Regions from separate parts of the Enterobacter sp. ECC-219 genome, predicted to be linked through region 4. Evidence: predicted binding sites of a transcription regulator. Region 4 holds the regulator's gene; each other region holds the start of a gene.
What was found. Region 4 encodes PhoB, which activates phosphate uptake and scavenging genes when phosphate is short. Its sites were predicted from a motif close to CTGTCATAAAACTGNCNNAT; they were not measured.
Positions count from the first base shown of each region.

Region 1: the regulator PhoB is predicted to act here: its motif matches at 2,793-2,812, upstream of phnC (phosphonate ABC transporter ATP-binding protein).
Region 2: the regulator PhoB is predicted to act here: its motif matches at 2,615-2,634, upstream of glpT (glycerol-3-phosphate transporter).
Region 3: the regulator PhoB is predicted to act here: its motif matches at 2,563-2,582, upstream of V1603_RS06040 (esterase-like activity of phytase family protein).

Region 1 is NZ_CP143680.1:1,035,140-1,040,523, forward strand. It holds gene phnF (phosphonate metabolism transcriptional regulator PhnF) at 1-24, opposite strand, end outside; gene phnE (phosphonate ABC transporter, permease protein PhnE) at 45-824, opposite strand; gene phnD (phosphonate ABC transporter substrate-binding protein) at 877-1,893, opposite strand; gene phnC (phosphonate ABC transporter ATP-binding protein) at 1,917-2,705, opposite strand; gene yjdN (VOC family metalloprotein YjdN) at 2,842-3,279, opposite strand; gene V1603_RS04830 (zinc ribbon domain-containing protein YjdM) at 3,360-3,695, opposite strand; gene crfC (clamp-binding protein CrfC) at 4,289-5,384, shown strand, end outside.
Region 2 is NZ_CP143680.1:4,165,564-4,170,947, forward strand. It holds gene glpQ (glycerophosphodiester phosphodiesterase) at 85-1,143, opposite strand; gene glpT (glycerol-3-phosphate transporter) at 1,155-2,507, opposite strand; gene glpA (anaerobic glycerol-3-phosphate dehydrogenase subunit A) at 2,758-4,386, shown strand; gene glpB (glycerol-3-phosphate dehydrogenase subunit GlpB) at 4,376-5,384, shown strand, end outside.
Region 3 is NZ_CP143680.1:1,285,305-1,290,688, forward strand. It holds gene V1603_RS06025 (NAD-dependent succinate-semialdehyde dehydrogenase) at 1-1,307, shown strand, start outside; gene V1603_RS06030 (hypothetical protein) at 1,352-1,672, opposite strand; gene V1603_RS06035 (YfaZ family outer membrane protein) at 1,672-2,217, opposite strand; gene V1603_RS06040 (esterase-like activity of phytase family protein) at 2,628-3,986, shown strand; gene V1603_RS06045 (3'-5' exonuclease) at 4,059-5,384, opposite strand, start outside.
Region 4 is NZ_CP143680.1:1,739,051-1,744,434, forward strand. It holds gene sbcC (exonuclease subunit SbcC) at 1-954, opposite strand, end outside; gene sbcD (exonuclease subunit SbcD) at 951-2,156, opposite strand; gene phoB (phosphate response regulator transcription factor PhoB) at 2,344-3,033, shown strand; gene phoR (phosphate regulon sensor histidine kinase PhoR) at 3,055-4,350, shown strand; gene brnQ (branched-chain amino acid transporter carrier protein BrnQ) at 4,760-5,384, shown strand, end outside.

The sequences.
Region 1 (5,384 bases), 700 kb from region 4:
GGTCGGATGTCTGGATAAGTGCATACAAATCAAAGCCTCGCTTCTCAGATGAAGTGCTTACGCAAACGTTGAGAGAGGAAATCCAGCAGGCTGACGGTGACGATGATGAGCACCATCAGGGCGCAGGTTTGCTGGAACTGGAAACCGCGAATCGCTTCCCACAGGGTGACGCCAACCCCGCCTGCGCCCACCATACCCACGACGGTGGCGGAGCGGACGTTGGACTCAAAGCGGTACAGAGAGTAAGAGATCAGCAGCGGCATCACCTGCGGCAGGACGCCGTAAAGGATCTCTTCGATTTTGTTGGCGCCGGTTGCGCGGATGCCTTCCACCGGGCCGGGCTCGATGGCTTCGACCGCTTCGGACAGTAGTTTGGAAAGTACGCCGGTGGTGTGGATGAACAGCGCCATGACGCCCGCGAACGGACCCAGGCCAACGGCCACCACGAACAGCATCGCAAAGACCATTTCATTGATGGCGCGGCAGGCGTCCATCAGGCGGCGCATCGGCTGGTAGACCCACCACGGCACGATGTTTTCAGCGCTCATCAGGCCAAACGGAATGGAGAGAATGACGGCAAGGGCAGTACCCCAGACGGCGATTTGCAGAGTGACCGCCATTTCGCTGAGGTAGTCCTGCCACTGGCTGAAGTCCGGCGGGAAGAAGTCGGCGGCGAAGGTGGCCATGTTGCCGGAATCTTTGAAGAGCAGCAGCGGATCCATTTCTGCGCCCTTCCAGGAGATAACCAGCACCGCCAGCAGAATGGCCCAGCTGATGAGCGAGAACCAGCTGCGCTTTGGCGGCGGGAGGGTGATGGTTTGCATGTTGACTCCTTTGGGTTATGTCCCCTCTCCCACAGGGAGAGGGAGAAAAGCACTACTGCACCGCTTTATTCACGCTGGTCATCGCGCCGATCGCGGCGGTCAGGCGGTCGAGGTCTTCCAGTTGAGCCTGGATTTCAGACACTTTGCTGGTCTTCTCCTCGTCCTTCAGCCCTTTGTTGTCCTTCACGGCCTGCATCTGCTTAAACAGAGCCAGCTGGCGAATCGGGACCAGCTGCAGATCGCTGGACGCACGGAACGGCGCCCAGCCCAGACGTTCCAGAACCGCTTTCTCTTCCGGCGTTTTGCCGTAGTTCATAAAGAAGTCGTAGACCTTGTCCTTGGTGCTTTCGGAGAGATTTTTGCGCCAGACGATCGGGTCGCCAGGGATCAGCGGCGATTTCCAGATGACCTTCAGCTCTTTCAGCTTGTCCGGCGCGGAGGTCTTCAGCTTGTCGAGGTTTTCTGTGTTGTTGGTGGCAACGTCCACCTGCTTGTTCGCCACGGCCAGCGCGTTGGTTTCGTGCCCGGCGTTCACCGTGCGTTTGAAGTCGCTGGTGGAGATGTTGTTTTTCGCGAAGACGTAGTAGCCGGGAACGAGGAAGCCGGAGGTGGAGTTCGGATCGCCGTTACCAAAAGTCAGCTCTTTGCGTTTGGCGATCATGTCGTTGAGGGTGTTGATCGGGCTGTCTTTGTTGACGATCAGTACGCTCCAGTAGCCAGGGGAGCCATCTGCCGCAACGGTCTGGGCAAAGACCTGGCCGTTGGCGCGGTCCACCGCTTCCATCGCCGAGAGGTTACCGTACCAGGCAATGTCCACTTTGTTGAAGCGCATTCCCTGGATGATGCCCGCGTAGTCCGGGGCGAAAAAGGCGTTTACTTTGATCCCCAGCCTGGTTTCCATATCTTTCAGGAACGGTTCCCACTGAGGCTTCAGGTTCTGCTGTGATTCCGTCGAAATAATGCCGAAATTCAGCGCTTTTTCCTGCTCTTCCGCATACGCCGGGCTTAACAGGGTGCTGATGCTGAACATGCTGGTAAAGGCCAGCGCGGCAACGGCTTTATAGTTCATTTCCATTCCTCGTTATGGGGACGTTATGCAGCCTGCGCGCGCTCTTCGACGCGGTTTACGCTGCGGTAGAGATGATCTAAACGTTCGTTATCAAACTGATGGCTCGCGCCATCAAAGAAGACATGCCCCTGCCGCAGGGCGACAATGCGCTCGCAGTAGCGCAGGGCGTAATCCACCTGATGCAGCGTGACCACCACGGTAATGCCGTCGTTCTGGTTGATGTCGCGCAGGGTTTCCATCACGATGCGCGCCGATTCCGGGTCCAGCGAGGCGATAGGCTCGTCGGCCAGAATGATTTGCGCTTTCTGCATCAGCGCGCGGGCGATGGCGACGCGCTGCTGTTGTCCACCGGAGAGGGTGGAGACGCGCTGGTGGGCGAAGTGCGCCATGCCGACGCGGGTCAGCGCCTGTAAGGCTTCCTGCTTCTGGGATGGGGAGAACCAGCGCAGGCAGGTGCGCCAGAACGGGGTGCTGCCGAGGGCGCCAATCAGCACGTTCTCCAGCACCGTAAGACGGTTCACCAGGTTGAACTGCTGGAAGATGTAGCCCGTCCGGGCGCGGCTTTTTCGAATATCGCTCGCCAGACGCCCTGCGCGCTGCACGGTGTTGCCCAGCAGCTCGATGTGGCTTTCCGGCGTTTTATCGCAGGTAATGAGGCCGCTTAAGTGGCGTAAAAGGGTGGATTTTCCCGAACCAGACGGCCCGAGAAGCGCCACCATGTCGCCCTGCTGGACGGTCAGATCAACGGCATGCAGCGCCTTGTTGTGATTGAAGGTTTTGCTCAGTTTCTCGACGCGGATAACAGTTTGCATGTGCTGGGCCTCACGATAAATGTGGCCTCATGCTGGCGCATCAATATGACATTTGGGTTAAGTGCAGGTTGCGGGAGTTTGAAGAGTTGAGGGGAGTTTGATGACAGGCGGAGGCAGACCGCCCACCGCCCGAAAATTAGTGCTGTTGCTTAACGACGTTAATCATCCACGGCACGCCGTATTTGTCGGTGACCTTACCGAAGCCGTGCGCCCAGAAGGTTTCCTGCCAGGCCATTTCGATATTGCCCCCATCGGCGAGGTTGTCGAACCAGCGCTTGCCTTCCGACACATCCTGCGTGTCGAGCACCAGCGTGAAGCCCGCGTACTGTGCGCTGCTGCCCGGCGGCAGCCCGTCGCTCATCATGATATCGCTGCCCGCAATGCGGACATTGGAGTGGGCGATAGCCGAATCCGGAAACTGCATGCCGGACGGACAGCCTTCTTCGCTGTTATCGCTTTTTGGCATTTCGCCGAAGGTTATTTTATAGAGGAGTTCTGCGCCGACGGCCTGCTGATAGAAGGCGGTAGCCTCTGCACAGTTGCCGGCGAAAGAGATGTAGGGACTTAACGGCATAATCTTTACCTCACGTAAGAAAAGCCCGTTAAGTGTAGTTCCCGAAAGCCCGGTAAGCGAAGCGCCACCGGGCGGGTAAATCAGTTCTTTTTCACGAACTCAGATTTCAGTTTCATTGGACCGAAGCCGTCAATTTTGCAGTCGATATTATGATCGCCTTCAACCAGACGGATATTCTTCACTTTGGTACCAATCTTCAGCATGGAAGAGCTGCCTTTCACCTTCAGATCTTTGACCACGGTTACGCTGTCGCCATCCGCCAGCAGATTGCCGTTCGCATCTTTGACGACCAGCGCATCAGCATCCTGCGCTAGCTCGGCATCATTCCATTCGTGTGCGCATTCCGGGCAGATGAACATGCCATTATCTTCATAGGTGTATTCAGAATTGCATTTTGGACAGTGTGGGAGTTGCATATCGGTATCCTCAAAAGTGTTAACGCGCTGGAAAGTGCCAGCTTAATGACGGCAGAGTGCCGAAAAAGGCGGCAAGTATAGCGCAAATCCACACGTTTGTCGGTGATATTGTGAATTTAAAAAACGCAGAAAATGTATTGTGAGTGACACTTACTGTCAGTCAGCTAAGCGATGCTAACGTCATTAACACGGTGGAAAGAGAAGTCGCTAAATATATCGAATATTTTATTACGGCAAATTGCTACGCACCTTCATTTCAGATAAGGTGAAGCAACACATTGTTATTTATCTTCGAACTTTGCTGCCATACATTTCTTATGGCGGCGGCCTATCCCTCTCTTTTTAGGTGGGTAAATAATGATGATATATCCTGGAGCTTCTTAAAATGGGTCAGGCTTTTTATCTTTTGGCTTCCGGGCCTTGAGGAGAGCTTTACACGCCATGCAGGGATAGCCATTTATTTCTGATTATCTTCAATCAGTTATATTCCGGTGAACATGTTTTCCACACGTGATCATATAAGCCTGAACATTATAATTAAAACAAGTGGCTTAATAAAAGTAATAAATTTGCGTTAAGGAAAGGCTTTTATCATGCACACACAGACCATTTTTGAATTAAGCCAGGAAGCTGAACGTTTGTTACAGCTCGCCCTGCAAAATCTCGATACCCTGAGGTCAATGCCGACAGCGATGCTGGAGAACACGACGGCGGCTATTACGGGAGAAAAGAACAACGTTCTGCCTTTGCATTTTAGTGCGCGGGGCGTTGAAGCACAGCAGGCAACTCTGAATAATGAATTACGCAAAATAACACGTCTGGAAATGGTTCTGGCTATCGTTGGCACGATGAAAGCGGGGAAATCGACCACCATTAATGCCATTATAGGTACCGAAGTGTTGCCGAACCGCAACCGCCCAATGACGGCGCTTCCTACGCTGATCCGTCATACGCCAGGCCAGAAGGAGCCGGTGCTCCACTTCTCACATGCCTCTCCTATTGATGATTTGATCCACCTGCTGCAGAAAAAGCTCTGCGATTACGATCGCGGCAAGCTGGCTTTGCATCTGGAAATTGATAAGGACATGAATACGCTGCTTGAACGCATTGAGAGAGGCGAGGCCTTTGAAAAGCATCATCTGGGCGCGCAGCCAATATTTCATTGCCTGAAAAGTCTCAATGACCTGGTGAGACTCTCCCAGGCGCTGGGCGTGGCGTTTCCGTTTTCCGAATACGCGGCCATCGAACATATTCCGGTGATTGAAGTGGAGTTCGTGCATCTTGCGGGTCTGGATGCCCACCTCGGGCAGTTGACGCTGCTCGATACCCCCGGCCCCAATGAGGCTGGACAACCGCATCTGCAAAAAATGCTTAGCGAACAGCTCGCCCGCGCGTCGGCGGTGCTGGCGGTGATGGATTATACCCAGCTAAAATCTATTTCTGATGAAGAGGTCCGTCAGGCTATTTCGGTGGCGGGGAAATCAGTGCCTCTTTATGCGCTGGTGAATAAATTCGACCAGAAGGATCGCAATAGCGACGATGAAGAGCAGGTCAGGGCGATGATCTCTGGCACCTTAATGAAAGGCAATATTTCGCCTGGCCAGATCTACCCTGTTTCATCTATGTGGGCGTATCTGGCAAACCGCGCGCGCTACGAAATGAATAGCCACGGACGCCTGCCGGATCATC
Region 2 (5,384 bases), 2.4 Mb from region 4:
TGTGGGAGAGGGTTAGGGTGAGAGCATCAGGCCGCAGAGCCTGATTGTCGGGTGGCGGCTTTCACCTTACCCGACCTACAAAACCTACTTCCGGTGAATGAATTCAACCGCTTTATCCGGGAAATCCGTAAACAGTCCGTCCACGTCCGCCTGCTTATACAACACCTCATAGAGCTGATTCACATCCGTGGCGTACGGCGGCAGTTGGTCTGCACGCACCGTGTACGGATGCACCTGCATCTTGCTGGCGTGCGCCTCTTTCACCATCGCCGTCAGCTTCACGTGGCCCGGCGTTGAGCCTTCCGCCACCAGCATGTGGTAATCCGGCCCGATGCCATCGGCGTACTGGGCAATCTGCTTCATTGCGCCCGGCTTGAACATCCAGTCGTAGCTGTAGTTCACCCACTTCCCGTCCGGCTGCTTCTCCTGAGTTTCGTTCCAGTCGGTATAGGCAATCAGCTGTACCAGATTGAGATCCATCCCCATCTTCGGCTCCAGCTCGGTTTTGATGCGCTTCAGCTCGGCGGCGTCAAAACATTGCAGGTAAACTTTGTCCTTCTTGCTGGTGTAGCCGTACTGTTTCAGCACCTCCAGCGTCTTCGCGGCAATGTCTTTTCCTTCCTGATGATGGAACCACGGCGCTTTGATTTCCGGGTAGATGCCGATATTTTTACCGGTGGAGTGGTTCAGCCCCTGAACAAACTCAATCTCTTCCTGGAAGGTATGGATTCGGAAGTCGGATTTGCCCATCGGGAAACGCCCCGGATAGACCTGCACCTTCTTGCCGTTTTCAATCTCGAAGCCTTCGGTAAACTTCAGGGAGCGGATCTCCGCCAGGGTGAAATCGATGGCGTAGAAACGGCCATCCTTGCGGGCGCGGTCCGGGAAACGCTCCGCCACGTCCGTCACGCGGTCAAGATAGTGGTCATGCAGGACGACCAGTTGGTCGTCCTTGGTCATCACCAGATCCTGCTCCAGGTAATCCGCGCCCTGGGCATAGGCCATCGCTTTCGCCGGCAGCGTATGCTCCGGCAGATAGCCGCTGGCACCGCGGTGAGCAATAACGATTTTATCCGCCGCCAGCGCGGAGCCTGTCATCAGGCCTGCCAGCAGCAGACCGGTTGCTAGTTGAGTTAATTTCATCGCAATGCTCCTTATTGACGACGCGCCAGCACTTCCGCGTGGTGACGTTTCTCGCCGATCATCACAATAACCAGCAGCAGAACCGCCAGCACGCTACCGCCGATCATCACCATAAAGCCGCCGTCCCAGCCGAAGAAGTCAACGGTATAGCCCACAATGGCGCTCGCCGCGACCGAGCCGCCCAGGTAACCAAACAGACCGGTAAAACCTGCCGCCGTGCCCGCCGCTTTTTTCGGCGCCAGCTCCAGCGCGTGCAGGCCGATCAGCATCACCGGACCGTAGATCAGGAAGCCGATAACGATCATACAGGCCATATCCACGCCCGGATTACCCGGTGGGTTAAGCCAGTACACCACGGTGGCGATGGTCACGAGGGTCATAAAGAACACGCCCGTCGCGCCGCGGTTGCCTTTAAACACTTTGTCCGACATCCAGCCGCAAATCAGCGTGCCCGGGATCCCGGCATATTCATACAGGAAGTAGGCCCAGGAGGATTTATCCAGCGCGAAGTGCTTCACCTCTTTCAGGTAGGTCGGAGACCAGTCCAGAATGCCGTAGCGCAGCAGGTAAACAAACACGTTCGCTACCGCGATGTACCACAGCAGCTTGTTAGGCAGCACGTACTTCATGAAGATCTGTTTTGCGGTCAGCTCTTCTTCGTGCTTCTCGCTGTAATCGTCCGGATAGTCGTTTTTGTACTCTTCAATCGGCGGCAGCCCGCAGGACTGCGGCGTATCGCGCATCAGGGCGAAGGCAATAATCGCCACCAGAATGGCGCCAAAGGCAGGCATATAAAGCGCGGCGTGCCAGTCGTTAAACCAGGCCATCCCCAGCAGGAACAGCAGAGGTGGAAGCCCGCCCCCGACGTTATGCGCGCAGTTCCACACCGATACAATGCCGCCACGCTCCTTCTGCGACCACCAGTGGACCATGGTACGCCCGCACGGCGGCCACCCCATCCCCTGGAACCAGCCGCAGATGAACAGCAGGACAAACATAATGGCAATGCTGGACGTCGCCCACGGCACAAAGCCCATGAACAGCATGACCGCTGCCGCCAGGATCAGACCGGCGGGCAGGAACACGCGCGGATTCGAGCGATCCGACACGGAACCCATGATGAATTTAGAAAAACCGTAGGCGATAGAGATCCCCGACAGCGCGAATCCCAGATCGCCGCGTGAAAAGCCCTGCTCCACCAGATACGGCATGGCGAGCGCAAAGTTTTTACGTACAAGGTAGTACGCCGCGTACCCGAAGAAGATCCCCAGGAAAATTTGCCAACGCAGACGACGGTATAGCGGATCAATTTCTGCCTCTGGCAGACGCGCCCGGTGTGGCGCAGGTTTGAAGATACTGAGCATAACAGCCTCCGTGGCCTTTCAAAAAATGACCAGGCATCTCGTGCCCGGTTACAGAGGCGGGGATGTTAAAAAAACATGCGGTTTGTTACTGTGAATCAACGCACAGATTGTTACAGAAATATGACAGAATGCGCAAAAAAGCGCATGAAATCACGTTTCAGTTTCGAATTTCGCGCGTTTATGTTCGAAATCAAACAAACCACACGATCTATGTGGCTAAATGCTAAAAAACGAACATAGAGGAAAGGCAATGACAATTCACGATCCACGCTACAGCGATGTGATTATCATTGGCGGTGGCGCAACCGGCGCCGGCATCGCACGCGATTGCGCCCTTCGCGGCTTAAGCGTCACGCTACTGGAGCGCCACGATATTGCCACGGGCGCAACCGGACGAAACCACGGCCTGCTCCACAGCGGCGCGCGGTATGCGGTTACCGACGGTGAATCCGCGCGCGAATGTATCGCTGAAAACCAGATCCTCAAGCGCATCGCCCGCCACTGCATTGAGCCGACCGACGGCCTCTTTATTACGCTTCCCGAAGATGACCTCGCCTTTCAGTCAACCTTTATAACCGCCTGCACTGCAGCGGGCATTCAGGCCGAGGCCGTCGACCCGGCGCTGGCGCGGCGGCTGGAGCCATCGGTGAACCCGACGCTTATCGGCGCGGTGAAAGTGCCTGACGGCACCGTCGATCCGTTCCGCCTGACCGCCGCCAACATGCTGGATGCCCGCGAGCATGGCGCGCACATTCTGACCGGACATAAAGTGACCGGGCTTATTCGCGAGGGGCATCGCATCTGCGGCGTGCGGGTGTTTGATACGCAGTACAACGAGCACAGCGAGCTGTATGCCGCCGTGGTGGTCAACGCGGCGGGGATCTGGGGCCAGCGCATTGCGGAGTATGCCGACCTGTCGGTGCGCATGTTCCCGGCGAAAGGCTCGCTGCTGATCCTCGACCACCGCATCAATAACCACGTGATCAACCGCTGCCGCAAGCCGTCTGACGCCGATATCCTCGTGCCGGGCGACACCATTTCGTTAATCGGCACGACCTCCACCCACGTGGACTACAGCGAGATTGACTACAACCGCGTGACCGCCGAAGAGGTCGACATCCTGCTGCGCGAAGGAGAAAAACTGGCCCCGGTGATGGCGCAGACGCGTATTCTCCGCGCCTACGCGGGCGTGCGTCCCCTTGTCGCCAGCGACAACGATCCAAGCGGACGGAACGTCAGCCGGGGCATCGTGCTGCTCGATCACGCCGAGCGCGACGGCATGGACGGGTTTATCACCATCACCGGCGGCAAGCTCATGACCTACCGTCTGATGGCGGAGTGGGCGACCGATGCCGTCTGCCGCAAGCTCGGCAATACCGAGCCGTGCGTCACGGCAGAACAGCCTCTACCGGGATCGCGCCAGTCTACCGAAAAAACGCTGCAAAAAATCATCTCCCTGCCGGCGCCGCTGCGCGGTTCGGCCATCTACCGCCACGGCGACAGAACGCCACAGTGGCTCGGTGAAGGAAGATTGAGCCGCAGCCTGGTGTGCGAGTGCGAAGCCGTTACCGCAGGCGAAGTGCAGTACGCGGTAGAGAACCTGACGGTCAACAGCCTGCTCGATCTCCGCCGCCGCACCCGCGTCGGAATGGGCACCTGCCAGGGCGAGCTGTGCGCCTGCCGTGCGGCCGGGCTGCTGCAGCGTTTTCATACCACCACCGCCACCCAGTCGCTCGATCAGCTCAGCGCGTTTTTGAACGAGCGCTGGAAAGGCATTCAGCCCGTCGCCTGGGGGGATGCCCTGCGCGAAAGCGAATTTACCCGCTGGGTCTATCAGGGGCTTTGCGGCCTGGAGAAGGAGCAACACGATGAAATTTGATACCGTGATTGTCGGCGGCGGGCTGGCAGGCTTGCTTTGCGGCATCAAACTCACGAAGCAGGGGCTGCGCTGCGCCATTATCACCCGCGGCCAGAGCGCCCTGCACTTCTCGTCGGGCTCGCTGGATCTGCTGGACGAAGCGTACCGCGATAAGCTGCCGCCGGAGCACCCCTATCACCTGATTGGCGCGCAGCATATTGACCGCCTGGCGCTGGAAGCCGAAGCGCTGCTGGCGGACAGCGGCGCGCGTCTGAAGGGGAGCGCCAGGCAAAACCATCTGCGCGTTACGCCGCTCGGCACCCTGCGCTCCGCGTGGCTCAGCCCGGAGGAGGTTCCCGTTGCCCCCGTCAGCGCGGGACGAGTGCGGGTGGTGGGTATTAGCGGCTTTCTGGATTTTCAGCCCCATCTCGCGGCGGCATCGCTCTGTCGCCAGGGCGTTAACGCCGACACGGCAGAAATAGAGCTGCCCGAGCTTGATGTCCTGCGCGACAACCCGAGCGAGTTTCGCGCGGTGAATATCGCCCGTTTTCTGGATAACGAGGACAAATGGCCGCTGCTGTATGACGCGCTCAGACCACTCGGCGAAACCTGCGATGCTCTGTTAATGCCCGCCTGCTTTGGTTTAAACGACAACCGCCTGTGGCGCTGGCTGTCGGACCGTCTGCCCTGCACGCTCGGCCTACTGCCCACGCTGCCCCCTTCCGTACCCGGCATTCGCCTGCACACCCAGCTTCAGCGCCAGTTTGTGGCGCAGGGCGGCGTGTGGATGGCGGGTGACGAGGTGAAAAAAATCACCCTGACCGACGGTGCGGTGAGCGAAATCTGGACGCGCAACCACGATGATATCCCCCTTCGTGCCCGCTATACGGTGCTGGCGAGCGGCAGCTTCTTCAGCAACGGGCTGCTGAGCAGCCGGGAGGGCATCCGGGAAGCCATCATGGGGCTGGATGTTCGGCAGATCGCCTCCCGCGCGGACTGGTATCAGAGTGATTTCTTCA
Region 3 (5,384 bases), 450 kb from region 4:
ACGCGGATATCGAAGCGGCGCTCAGAGCGGCTGATGCGCTTTATCATTCCGAGTGGGCGAAAGGCGACATCAACCAGCGACTGCCGGTGCTGCATAAGCTCGCCGACCTGATCGACGAGCGCGTGGAGGATCTGGCGAAAATTGCCAGCCAGGAGATGGGTAAGCTCATCGAACAGAGCCGCGGCGAGGTGAAGCTGTGCGCGCAGATCGCCCGCTACTACGCCGACAACGCGAAGCAGTTCCTGGCCCCGGTGAAGTATGACTCTGAGCTCGGGGAAGCGTGGGTGGAGCATCACCCCATCGGCGTGCTGATGGCCGTTGAGCCGTGGAACTTCCCGTATTACCAGCTGATGCGCGTTCTGGCGCCGAACCTGGCTGCGGGGAACCCCGTCATCGCCAAGCATGCCAGCATCGTGCCGCACTGCGCCGAGACCTTTGCGCACCTGGTGCGCGAGGCGGGGGCGCCGGAAGGGGCGTGGACCAACCTGTTTATCTCGTCCGAGCAGGTGGCGAACATCATTGCCGACGATCGCGTACAGGGCGCAGCGCTGACCGGCTCTGAAAAGGCCGGCAGCGTGGTGGCCGCGCAGGCGGCGAAGCACATCAAAAAATCTACGCTGGAGCTGGGCGGTAACGACGTCTTCGTCGTGCTGGATGATGCAGACCTGGAGAAGGCCGTCAAAATTGGCGTGAATGCGCGACTCAACAATGCCGGGCAGGTCTGCACCGCGGCGAAGCGCTTTATTCTGCATGAGAAGATTGCGGATGCCTTCCTGAGCAAATTCACCGAAGCGTTTAAGCAGGTGAAAATTGGCGATCCGCTGGACGAGAGCACCACGCTGGGGCCGCTGTCGTCTAAAGATGCGCTGGAAACGCTCACCAGACAGGTTAACGAGGCGGTGAAAAATGGTGCCACACTGCACTATGGTGGCAAGCCGGTGCAGCGCGACGGGAGCTTCTTCGAACCGACGATCCTGACGAATATCTCCCGCGACAACCCGGCGTACTTTGAAGAGTTCTTCGGCCCGGTAGCGCAAATGTACGTGGTCAAAAACGACGACGAGGCGGTCGCCCTGGCAAACGACTCCCACTACGGCCTGGGCGGGGCGGTGTTCAGCCAGGATATCGAGCGCGCGAAGAAAATGGCGTCGCGGATCGAGACCGGGATGGTGTATATCAACTGGCTCACCGATACCGCGCCAGAGCTGCCGTTCGGCGGCGTGAAGCGCTCCGGCTACGGGCGCGAGCTGTCGGATCTGGGTATCAAAGAGTTTGTGAACCAGAAGCTGGTGGTGGTGCGTAAGTAAGAGGTAATAAAAAACCTGCCAGCCGGCAGGTTTTTTTAAAGGGATTATTGCACTTCGATCTTGTCCCAGCCGCTTTTAAACATGCAGCTGTCGACTAACGTATCCCGGCGATATTCATTCGCGTCTTCTACCGTGTAGCTCGTGGAAATATCCTTTTTCTTGTTCTTTTTGTCCGTTTTTTCCGAGCTCGAACCGGTCACTACGTTATCCGGGGGCAGATCGATCAGGGCCTGCGCTTCGCATTCCGTGAGCTTTTTATTCATCTCAGTATCGCTGACGCCCGGTTTTACCCATTTGTACTGGACGCACCCGGTGAGCATCAGCGTGAGGCTCAAAACGCAAAGCGCGGTGATGCGGTGTTTCATCAGAAGCTGACTCCACCGCCTACATATGCGCCGTCAATCAGGGTGTGGTTTGGACGACCATCTTTGCCGTCAACGCTCACGTGGCGGTAGCCCACTTTCAGCGTAACCGGTTTGATTGGGGTCCAGCTTACGCCGCCGTTGGCTTCCACGTAATTTTTCACGCTGTTGTTCAGGCCTTCTGGTGCCGCATAGCCTTCACCGTACACGTGGATGCTGTCGGTCAGCGCAACGTTTACGCCGCCGCCAATCGGGAAAGCAACGCCGTTATCGCCTTTTTTCGGGCCAATGTAGATGGCTTTTGCGCCCGCGTTCAGCATCACCGGGCCCACTTCCAGGTTGTAACCTGCGCCCACGCCGCCAGTCTGGGTACCGTCGTCGGTGTTTTTCAGCCAGTTACTTTCGAGATAAACACCGGATGAGGATTTCCCCATTTCCAGATTGAGGTTGGTAAAGTTTTTACCCTGTTCAATGCTGCCGCCCATTGCCAGTGCGGAACCTGATACGGCAGCCAGAGCAGAAAGGAGAAGGATATTCATTTTTTTCATGTTTCGTGCCTCATCATCAAATTAATCTGGGGGCACCTTAACAAGCGATGTTTATGACTGCAAATGTGATGCAAATCGACTTTTAATGCTGGTATTGTTAATTTTTTTATCTTTATTTGTAACGCAAAGGTTAGGTTGTTGGTGTGTCAACGCACAAATTTCAGGCGTTGAGGAACAGTTTAATTTTGTGACTAAACGAAATCTGAACAAGCCGGGGATAGTAATTTGAGATGAATTAATTGGGATTCTAATAATTTCCAATTCCATTTCTAAAATCACATAAAAAAACAATTTTTTACATCTTTGTGGTCAATATTCGTTCAGATGCCCGGCCACGTTTTCGTTCTATGTCATTTTTCTGACACGTTTGTTCATTACGTTGTGGGCTTCACTTTCTGGATACTAACAATATGAAAAGAAAAATTATTCCTGTGCTTATCGGTTGTGCGCTCTCTTTCTCTGGCCTGGCGGCGCAGCCCACGGCGGAGCGCTATGTCGTCAGCTTCCCTGACGGCTCACACGTAAAATACAGCGGCGCGTTTGCCGACGCGTTTCCGAATGGACTCCCGGTGGGGATTGGTTCTGGCCTGCTGTTTACGGGCAAGCAGGGCGATGCCCTTACCTTCGCGACCGTGACCGATCGCGGTCCCAACGCCGATGCGCCCAAAATGGGCAAAAACGAAGCCAAAATTTTTGTCACTCCGGATTTCGCGCCGCTACTGATGACTATCCGCGTTCAGAACGGCAAAGCTGAGGCAACGGATGCCCGCCCGCTGCATGATGATAAAGGCGAGATTAACGGCCTGCCGCTGCAAAGCGGCGTGATTGGCTCCACCAATGAAGTAGCGTTCAGCGATACCCTCAAAATTCTGAAGGGTGACAACCGCGGTCTGGACACGGAAGGCATCACCCCGGACGGCAAAGGCGGCTTCTGGCTGTGCGACGAGTATGGCCCGTTCCTGATTAACGTCGACAGCAAAGGGAAAATTCTGGCGATCCACGGGCCGCAGGCCGCGGAAGGGGAAAAATCCATCGCGGGCGGTCTGCCAAACGTTATCAAATGGCGCCAGCCGAACCGTGGCTTTGAAGGCCTGACCCGGATGCCGGACGGGCGTATTATCGCCGCCGTGCAAAGCACGCTGGATATCGACGGTAAGAGCAAAAAGCAGGCATTGTTTACGCGTCTGGTCAGCTTCGACCCGGCGACCGGGAAAACGGCGATGTACGGCTACCCCATCGACAGCGCGGCCTACAGCAAAAACAGCGATGCCAAAATCGGCGACATCGTGGCACTGGATGACCAGCACATCCTGCTGATTGAGCAGGGTGAGGATAAAAACGACGCGATGCGTAACCTTATCTACAAGGTGGATCTGAGCAAGGCGAGCGACCTGACCGCCTTCGACAAGCCGGGCGAGTACCCGGAGTTTGATGATGAGAAAACCCTGGCGCAGCGCGGCATTATCCTTGCTGCAAAAACGCAGGTCGTCGATCTGCGCGCGCTGGGCTGGCAGCAGGAGAAGGCCGAAGGGCTGGCGCTGATCGACAGCAAACGGCTTGCGGTGGCGAACGATAACGACTTTGGCGTGAAGGTGGCGATGCAGCACCCGGTCGAGGGCAAAAAGCTCAAGGATTATCGAGTGAACGCGGAAGGCAAGCTGACGCTGGATGATAAACCGGTGGAAACCACGCTCAGCGTGAAGCCGCTGAAGAAGCCGGAGTCAGACAGCGAGCTATGGATTGTGACGCTGCCGGAGGCGTTGAAATAATACCAGGCGTTACCCCTCACCCTAACCCTCTCCCCGCAGGGGAGAGGGGATTGTTTGGTGCTTACTGGACAGCTAGACCGTCTTAACGCTCTTTTCCCAGGTCTCGACCAGATGATCGCGCAGACTTCCGGTTCCGTGCATGGTCACCAGAAGATTCTGGCGCGCGCGGGTAAATCCAACATACAGTCGCTTAATATCGTCGCTCAGATCTTCTTCATTCCTTTCCTTTGCGGCATCCATAATGGCGACCGATTGAAATTCAAGACCCTTACTGCTTGGCAGCGGCATTACGCAGAGGAAATCATTCTGTGGTGACCAGTGTTTTTTATCATCGCTGGAGACAATCATCTGGTAGGGGATCTTGCGGGCTTCGAGCCTTGGTCCGAGCATACCCGAAATGCTGTAAGTTGAGGGGCAGAGTATGGCGATTTCCGACCAGGCAACACCCTGTTGTCGCTGCTCAGTGACCCAATCGAGAACGCGTGTAATTTCCTCGTCCTGATTATCAAAGCTTGCCAGCGCCGGATAGTTTCCGGACAGTCCACCTGCGGCGGGCAGCTGGTATTTGAGGGAATCTTCAATGTGATTATTGAGATAATTAAAAGCAATACTGCTGGCAAAATGGAGTATTTGCCGGGTGTTGCGATAATTGGTATCCAGAATAGTGGTGCGGCCCTGCGCCTTTATATCGACGCTGGACAGGGTAAAATCGAGAGCTTTCTTTTTCTGATAGATTGACTGAGCGTCATCGTAGAGGAAAAGCAGGGAGCTATCTTTATCGTCCGGCATCTTAGCGAGGATTCTTAGCCATTCCGGCTTAAAATCATGTCCTTCATCTATCAAAACGGCGCTGTACTGTTCTGGTTTGATAATGCCCTCTTCAAATGCCACCGTCAGCGCATTTTCCATTAGTTCAATAAAGTTTTTGCTCCTGGGGGGAAGACGTCGATGCGCGCTTAATTGCTGGTAGCACCAGGCATGAAAATGGATAACCTCGACAGGAAGCCTCAGGTTGTGCTGTTCGAGCTGCGCTTTGAGCTTTTTGGCCAGCGTAATGTTGTAGCAAATCACCAGTATCGGTTTGGTGTTTTCTATATTGTTGGCAAGCTCGATGCAGCGGTGATACAAAATGAGCGTTTTGCCTGATCCTGCCACACCATGAATGACCCGGTGTCCCGTCCCCATACTTCTGGCGAGTTGTTCCTGGTTCCTGTCCATCATGCATACCACATCAGGTGTGTGGAACGTAAAATTATCCAGGTCAACCCGCGTGACCGATGGGTTAATGCGGACATCGGGATAAAGATGCCATCGGATGCGGTCGAGCTGCTGTGGTGTTGTGTGATGAACGAAGTGGTGTTTGAGAAGGGATTCGAGCCGGGCGGAGATTTGTTCTCG
Region 4 (5,384 bases):
AGTATTTACTTCGTTAATTCGCTGCTGGGTTTGCGTCAGACGTGAGGTTTGCTCCTGCTGGTGCTCCCAGAGCGGACGAAGCTGGGCGGCGGGCAGAGCAAGCTGGAGCTTTGCCAGTTCCGGCGCCGCGTTCGTTAGCGCCTGTTGCGCCTGCTGCTGCAGGGCGGTGACGCGCTGCTGCTCCTGCACAAGCTCGTCATGGCGCGTAAGCCACTGAAAATCTTTCTGCTGTCGCTGCTGTTGGGCCAGCAGGGTTTTCTCTTCGTCAGTAAGTGCCTGCAAACTTTGCTGCAACTGCTGCTGTTGCGCTTCGCTGAGCAGCACGACGCCCGCCGCCTGCGCCTCGTACTTTTCCAGCACGCCGCGTGCAGCTTTGTGTTTTTCAAACACCATGGCGGAAATCTGACCGTAGATCTCGGTGCCGGTTAGCTCTTCCAGCAATTCTGCGCGATCCCCCGGTTTGGCATTCAGGAAGGCGGCAAACTGCCCCTGCGAGAGCAGCATCGAGCGGGTAAAGCGGCCGTAGTCCAGTCCGGTGAGCGCCGCGGTTTGCTCCAGTTTATCCGAAACCTTATCGGCCAGAATCTTGCCGTCCTCGCAGCGGGCCAGCTCCACGCGCGGTGCCTGTAAGTTCCCGTCCGGCTGGTTGCGCGCCCGGTTCTGGCTCCAGAACGCGCGATAGGCAACGCCTTTCACCTCAAACTCCACTTCCGCCAGGCACTCGGCGGTGTCGCGCGTCATCAGGTCGTTTTGCGCCTGAGAGACCTTATTCAGGCGCGGCGTTTCGTGGTAGAGCGCAAGGCAGATGGCGTCGAGCAGGGTTGTTTTGCCCGCGCCGGTTGCGCCGGTGATGGCAAACAGGCCGTTGCTGGCAAACGGCTCCGCGGTGAAGTCAATTTTCCACTCGCCCTTGAGGGAGTTGAGATTTTTCAGACGCAGGCTCAGAATTTTCATGCGTTTTCTTCCTCGTCATTGAGGGCGTGCAGGGTATGGCTGAACAGCTCGTTGAGCCGGACGCGCTTCGCATCATCGATCTCTTCCTGCGACAGGCGGCGTTCAAATACCTCTTCTACCCGCAGTTCACTAAGGGTTTCACGCTGTGCGCCGAGCAGAATTTTCTCGCGCTGCTCGCGGCTGCGGCGCACCAGCAGCACCTCTACCGGCAACTCTTCGGTCAGCGCCTGAATTTTCCGCTGCATATCGTGGAGGTAGTCGTCGGTGGTGATTTCGATATCCAGCCAGACGGGAGGGTTAAGCGCCGCGCCGCGCCACTGCTCAAGCTGGGCGGTAATGGCGTCCAGATCGCCCTTCAGCACCGCCAGCAGCTGGGTGACCGGCACCTCCAGCGTCTCGACGGCGCTGAGTTTACCCTCGCTGAAGCTCACCAGATGCACGGACTTGGCTTTCCCGGTTTCATCGAAGCTGAGCGAAATAGGGGAACCACAGTAGCGGATATGCTCGCAGCCGCCGATGACCTGGGCACGGTGAATGTGCCCGAGCGCGATGTAGTCGGCTGGCGGGAAGTTTTGCGCCGGGAACGCATCCAGCGTGCCGATATAGATCTCGCGGACCGCGTCACTTTTGCTGGCCCCTACGGTGGTGAGGTGCCCGGTGGCAATGACCGGAATGGCCTGTTCACCGCGCAGGGCGCAGGCATCGGCGTGCTGCTGGTGGTAATAATCGGTGATGGCCTGCAGGAGATGCTGCTGCTTTTCCGCACCCGACAGCCCCGCCTGGCTTTGCACGATGTCGCGCGGCCGTAAAAAAGGAATGGGGCACAGTACCGCCCCCGGGGTGCCGTCGCGTTTTTTCAGGATCTGCGGCGCGTGCCCGGCGCTGGCGACCACTGTAGTATTGAGAAACGCCAGGATGTCGCGGGATTCATTGAGCGTCGCGACGGAATCATGGTTGCCGGCAACAATCACCAGATGACAGCCGGTCTGCTGCAGGTTGACCACGAAGCGGTTGTACAGCTCACGCGCATAGCTGGGGGGCGAGCCGGTATCAAAGATGTCACCCGCCACGATAATCGCGTCCACCTCGTGCGTCCGGGCCGTTTCCAGCAGCCAGTTCAGGAACGCTTCATGTTCAGCCGCACGGCTTTTGCTGTAAAAATTTTGACCCAGATGCCAGTCCGAGGTGTGAAGTATGCGCATAGGAGATCCGTGGCGAAAAACGATGCGGGCGATTATAAACTGTCAGGGAGAGGAAAATAACCGCTGTAATAAAACAACAGTTTGCCATTTGTAGTGGTACTGTTTTTCATAAATCTGTCATAAAACTGACGCATAATGGCGCCGCATTACAAACTTGTAACTTAAATAAGATAAGACAGGGCAAAGTATGGCGAGACGTATTCTGGTCGTAGAAGATGAAGCTCCAATTCGTGAAATGGTGTGCTTCGTGCTCGAACAAAATGGCTTCCAGCCGGTTGAAGCGGAAGATTATGACAGCGCGGTGAACCAGCTGAATGAACCCTGGCCCGATCTGATTCTGCTTGACTGGATGTTGCCCGGCGGCTCCGGACTGCAGTTTATCAAACACCTGAAGCGTGAAGCGCTGACCCGCGATATTCCGGTTGTGATGCTCACGGCGCGCGGAGAGGAAGAGGATCGCGTGCGCGGTCTGGAGACCGGCGCGGACGATTACATTACTAAACCGTTTTCCCCAAAAGAGCTGGTTGCGCGCATTAAGGCCGTCATGCGTCGGATTTCGCCGATGGCGGTGGAAGAGGTGATCGAAATGCAGGGCCTCAGCCTTGACCCAACGTCACACCGCGTGATGACCGGCGAAACCCCCCTCGACATGGGGCCTACCGAATTTAAACTCCTGCACTTCTTTATGACCCATCCGGAACGCGTTTACAGCCGCGAGCAGTTGCTGAATAACGTCTGGGGAACTAACGTGTATGTCGAAGACCGGACGGTTGACGTACATATCCGCCGCCTGCGAAAAGCGCTGGAACTGAGCGGCCACGATCGCATGGTACAGACGGTCCGCGGCACGGGTTATCGTTTCTCGACCCGTTTCTGAACAATGACAGGAGTGTGACGCGTGCTGGAACGTCTGTCATGGAAAAGGCTCGTCTTTGAACTGATCTTATGCTGTATTCCGGCCCTTCTTCTGGGGGCCTTTCTTGGGCATCTGCCGTGGTTTCTGCTGGCGGCGGTCACCGGGCTGTTAGTCTGGCATTTCTGGAACCTGTTGCGTCTCTCATGGTGGCTGTGGGTTGACCGCAGTATGACGCCGCCGCCGGGAAGCGGCAGCTGGGAGCCGCTGCTGTACGGTCTGCACCAAATGCAGATGCGTAATAAAAAGCGCCGTCGCGAGCTGGGAAGCCTGATCAAACGCTTTCGCAGCGGTGCAGAGTCGCTGCCGGATGCCGTTATTCTGACGACCGAAGAAGGGACAATCTTCTGGTGTAACGGCCTTGCGCAACAGCTGCTGGGCCTGCGCTGGCCGGACGATAATGGTCAGAATATCCTCAACCTTCTGCGTTATCCCGAGTTCACGCTGTATCTGAAAAAGCGTGATTTTACCCGTCCACACAATCTGAAGCTGAATAACGGTCGCCATCTGGAAATCCGCGTTATGCCCTACAGCGATCGCCAGTGGCTGATGGTGGCGCGCGACGTTACCCAGATGCACCAGCTGGAAGGGGCGCGTCGTAACTTCTTCGCCAATGTGAGCCACGAGCTACGCACTCCGTTGACCGTGCTGCAGGGCTACCTGGAGATGATGCAGGAGCAAACCCTGGAAGGCGCGCCGCGTGAAAAAGCGCTGCACACGATGCGTGAGCAAACGCACCGTATGGAAGGGCTGGTGAAACAGCTGCTGACGCTCTCGAAGATTGAAGCGGCGCCGTCGCTTGCGCTGAATGACACCATAGATGTGCCAATGATGCTGCGCGTCGTGGAGCGTGAAGCGCAGACGTTAAGCCATAAAAAACATCAGCTGACCTTTGACGTCGACAATACGCTGAAGGTGCTGGGCAGCGAAGATGAACTGCGTAGCGCCATCTCCAACCTGGTGTACAACGCGGTAAACCATACGCCGGAAGGGACGGATATCGTAGTGCGCTGGCAGCATACGCCGACAGGCGCCGAGTTTAGCGTGGAGGATAACGGGCCGGGGATTGCCCCGGAGCATATTCCGCGCCTGACCGAGCGTTTCTACCGGGTGGATAAAGCGCGTTCGCGGCAGACGGGAGGGAGCGGACTGGGGCTGGCGATTGTGAAACACGCGGTGAATCACCATGAAAGCCGTCTTGATATCCAGAGTACCCTGGGTAAGGGAACCCGCTTCAGTTTCGTTATCCCGGAACGATTAATTGCCAAAAAGAGCGCCTGACGGCAGGTGTGTCATTTTACCTTTCCACGGGTCAGCGTTTGCTGGCCCGTTTGCTTTGCAGTCAAGCGAAACGCGTGTGAATTTTATACGGCTGGCTGTTTTTTGTTCGCATGATTAGCCATGGGTTTTTCTTATAATTAGCGTATTGTGCTGGAGTATATTTTCATGCTGGCATATTGTTCTGGTTTTACGATCCCACCTTGCCTTTAAACGTTATAAGCGTTTAAATTGCCCCCCAGATACTGTCAGACCGACTGTATTTGCGTGGTAAATCGAAAAACTATTCTTCTCCACGCCAGGACGGGAGCATTTCCCGCTGAAATTGAGCAAATTTTCGGCTGTATCGTCCCGTCAGGGGAATCGAAAATCTCAACGTTTTCAACACCACATCCACAGGCAGTAAGGTTTTATGACCCATCACTTAAAATCGCGTGACATTATCGCGCTGGGCTTTATGACATTTGCGCTGTTCGTTGGCGCAGGCAACATCATTTTCCCTCCAATGGTTGGCTTACAGGCGGGTGAACACGTCTGGACCGCCGCGTTTGGTTTCCTGATTACTGCCGTGGGTCTGCCGGTCCTGACCGTTGTCGCGCTGGCGAAAGTCGGCGGCGGCGTGGATAGCCTCAGCACCCCGATTGGTAAAGTGGCGGGCGTACTGCTGGCTACCGTCTGCTATCTGGCCGTTGGCCCGCTGTTTGCGACCCCGCGTACCGCGACCGTTTCCTTCGAAGTAGGTATTGCTCCTCTGACCGGCGACGGCGCGATGCCGCTGTTTATCTACAGCCTGATTTATTTTGCCATCGTGATCCTGGTTTCCCTCTATCCGGGCAAGCTGCTGGACACGGTCGGTAACTTCCTGGCACCGCTGAAAATTGTGGCGCTGATCGTGCTGGCCGTGGCGGCCATCATCTGGCCAGCCGGTCCAATTAGCGACGCGATGGACGCCTATAAAAACGCCGCGTTCTCTAACGGCTTTGTGAACGGCTACCTGACGATGGATACGCTGGGCGCGATGGTGTTTGGTATCGTTA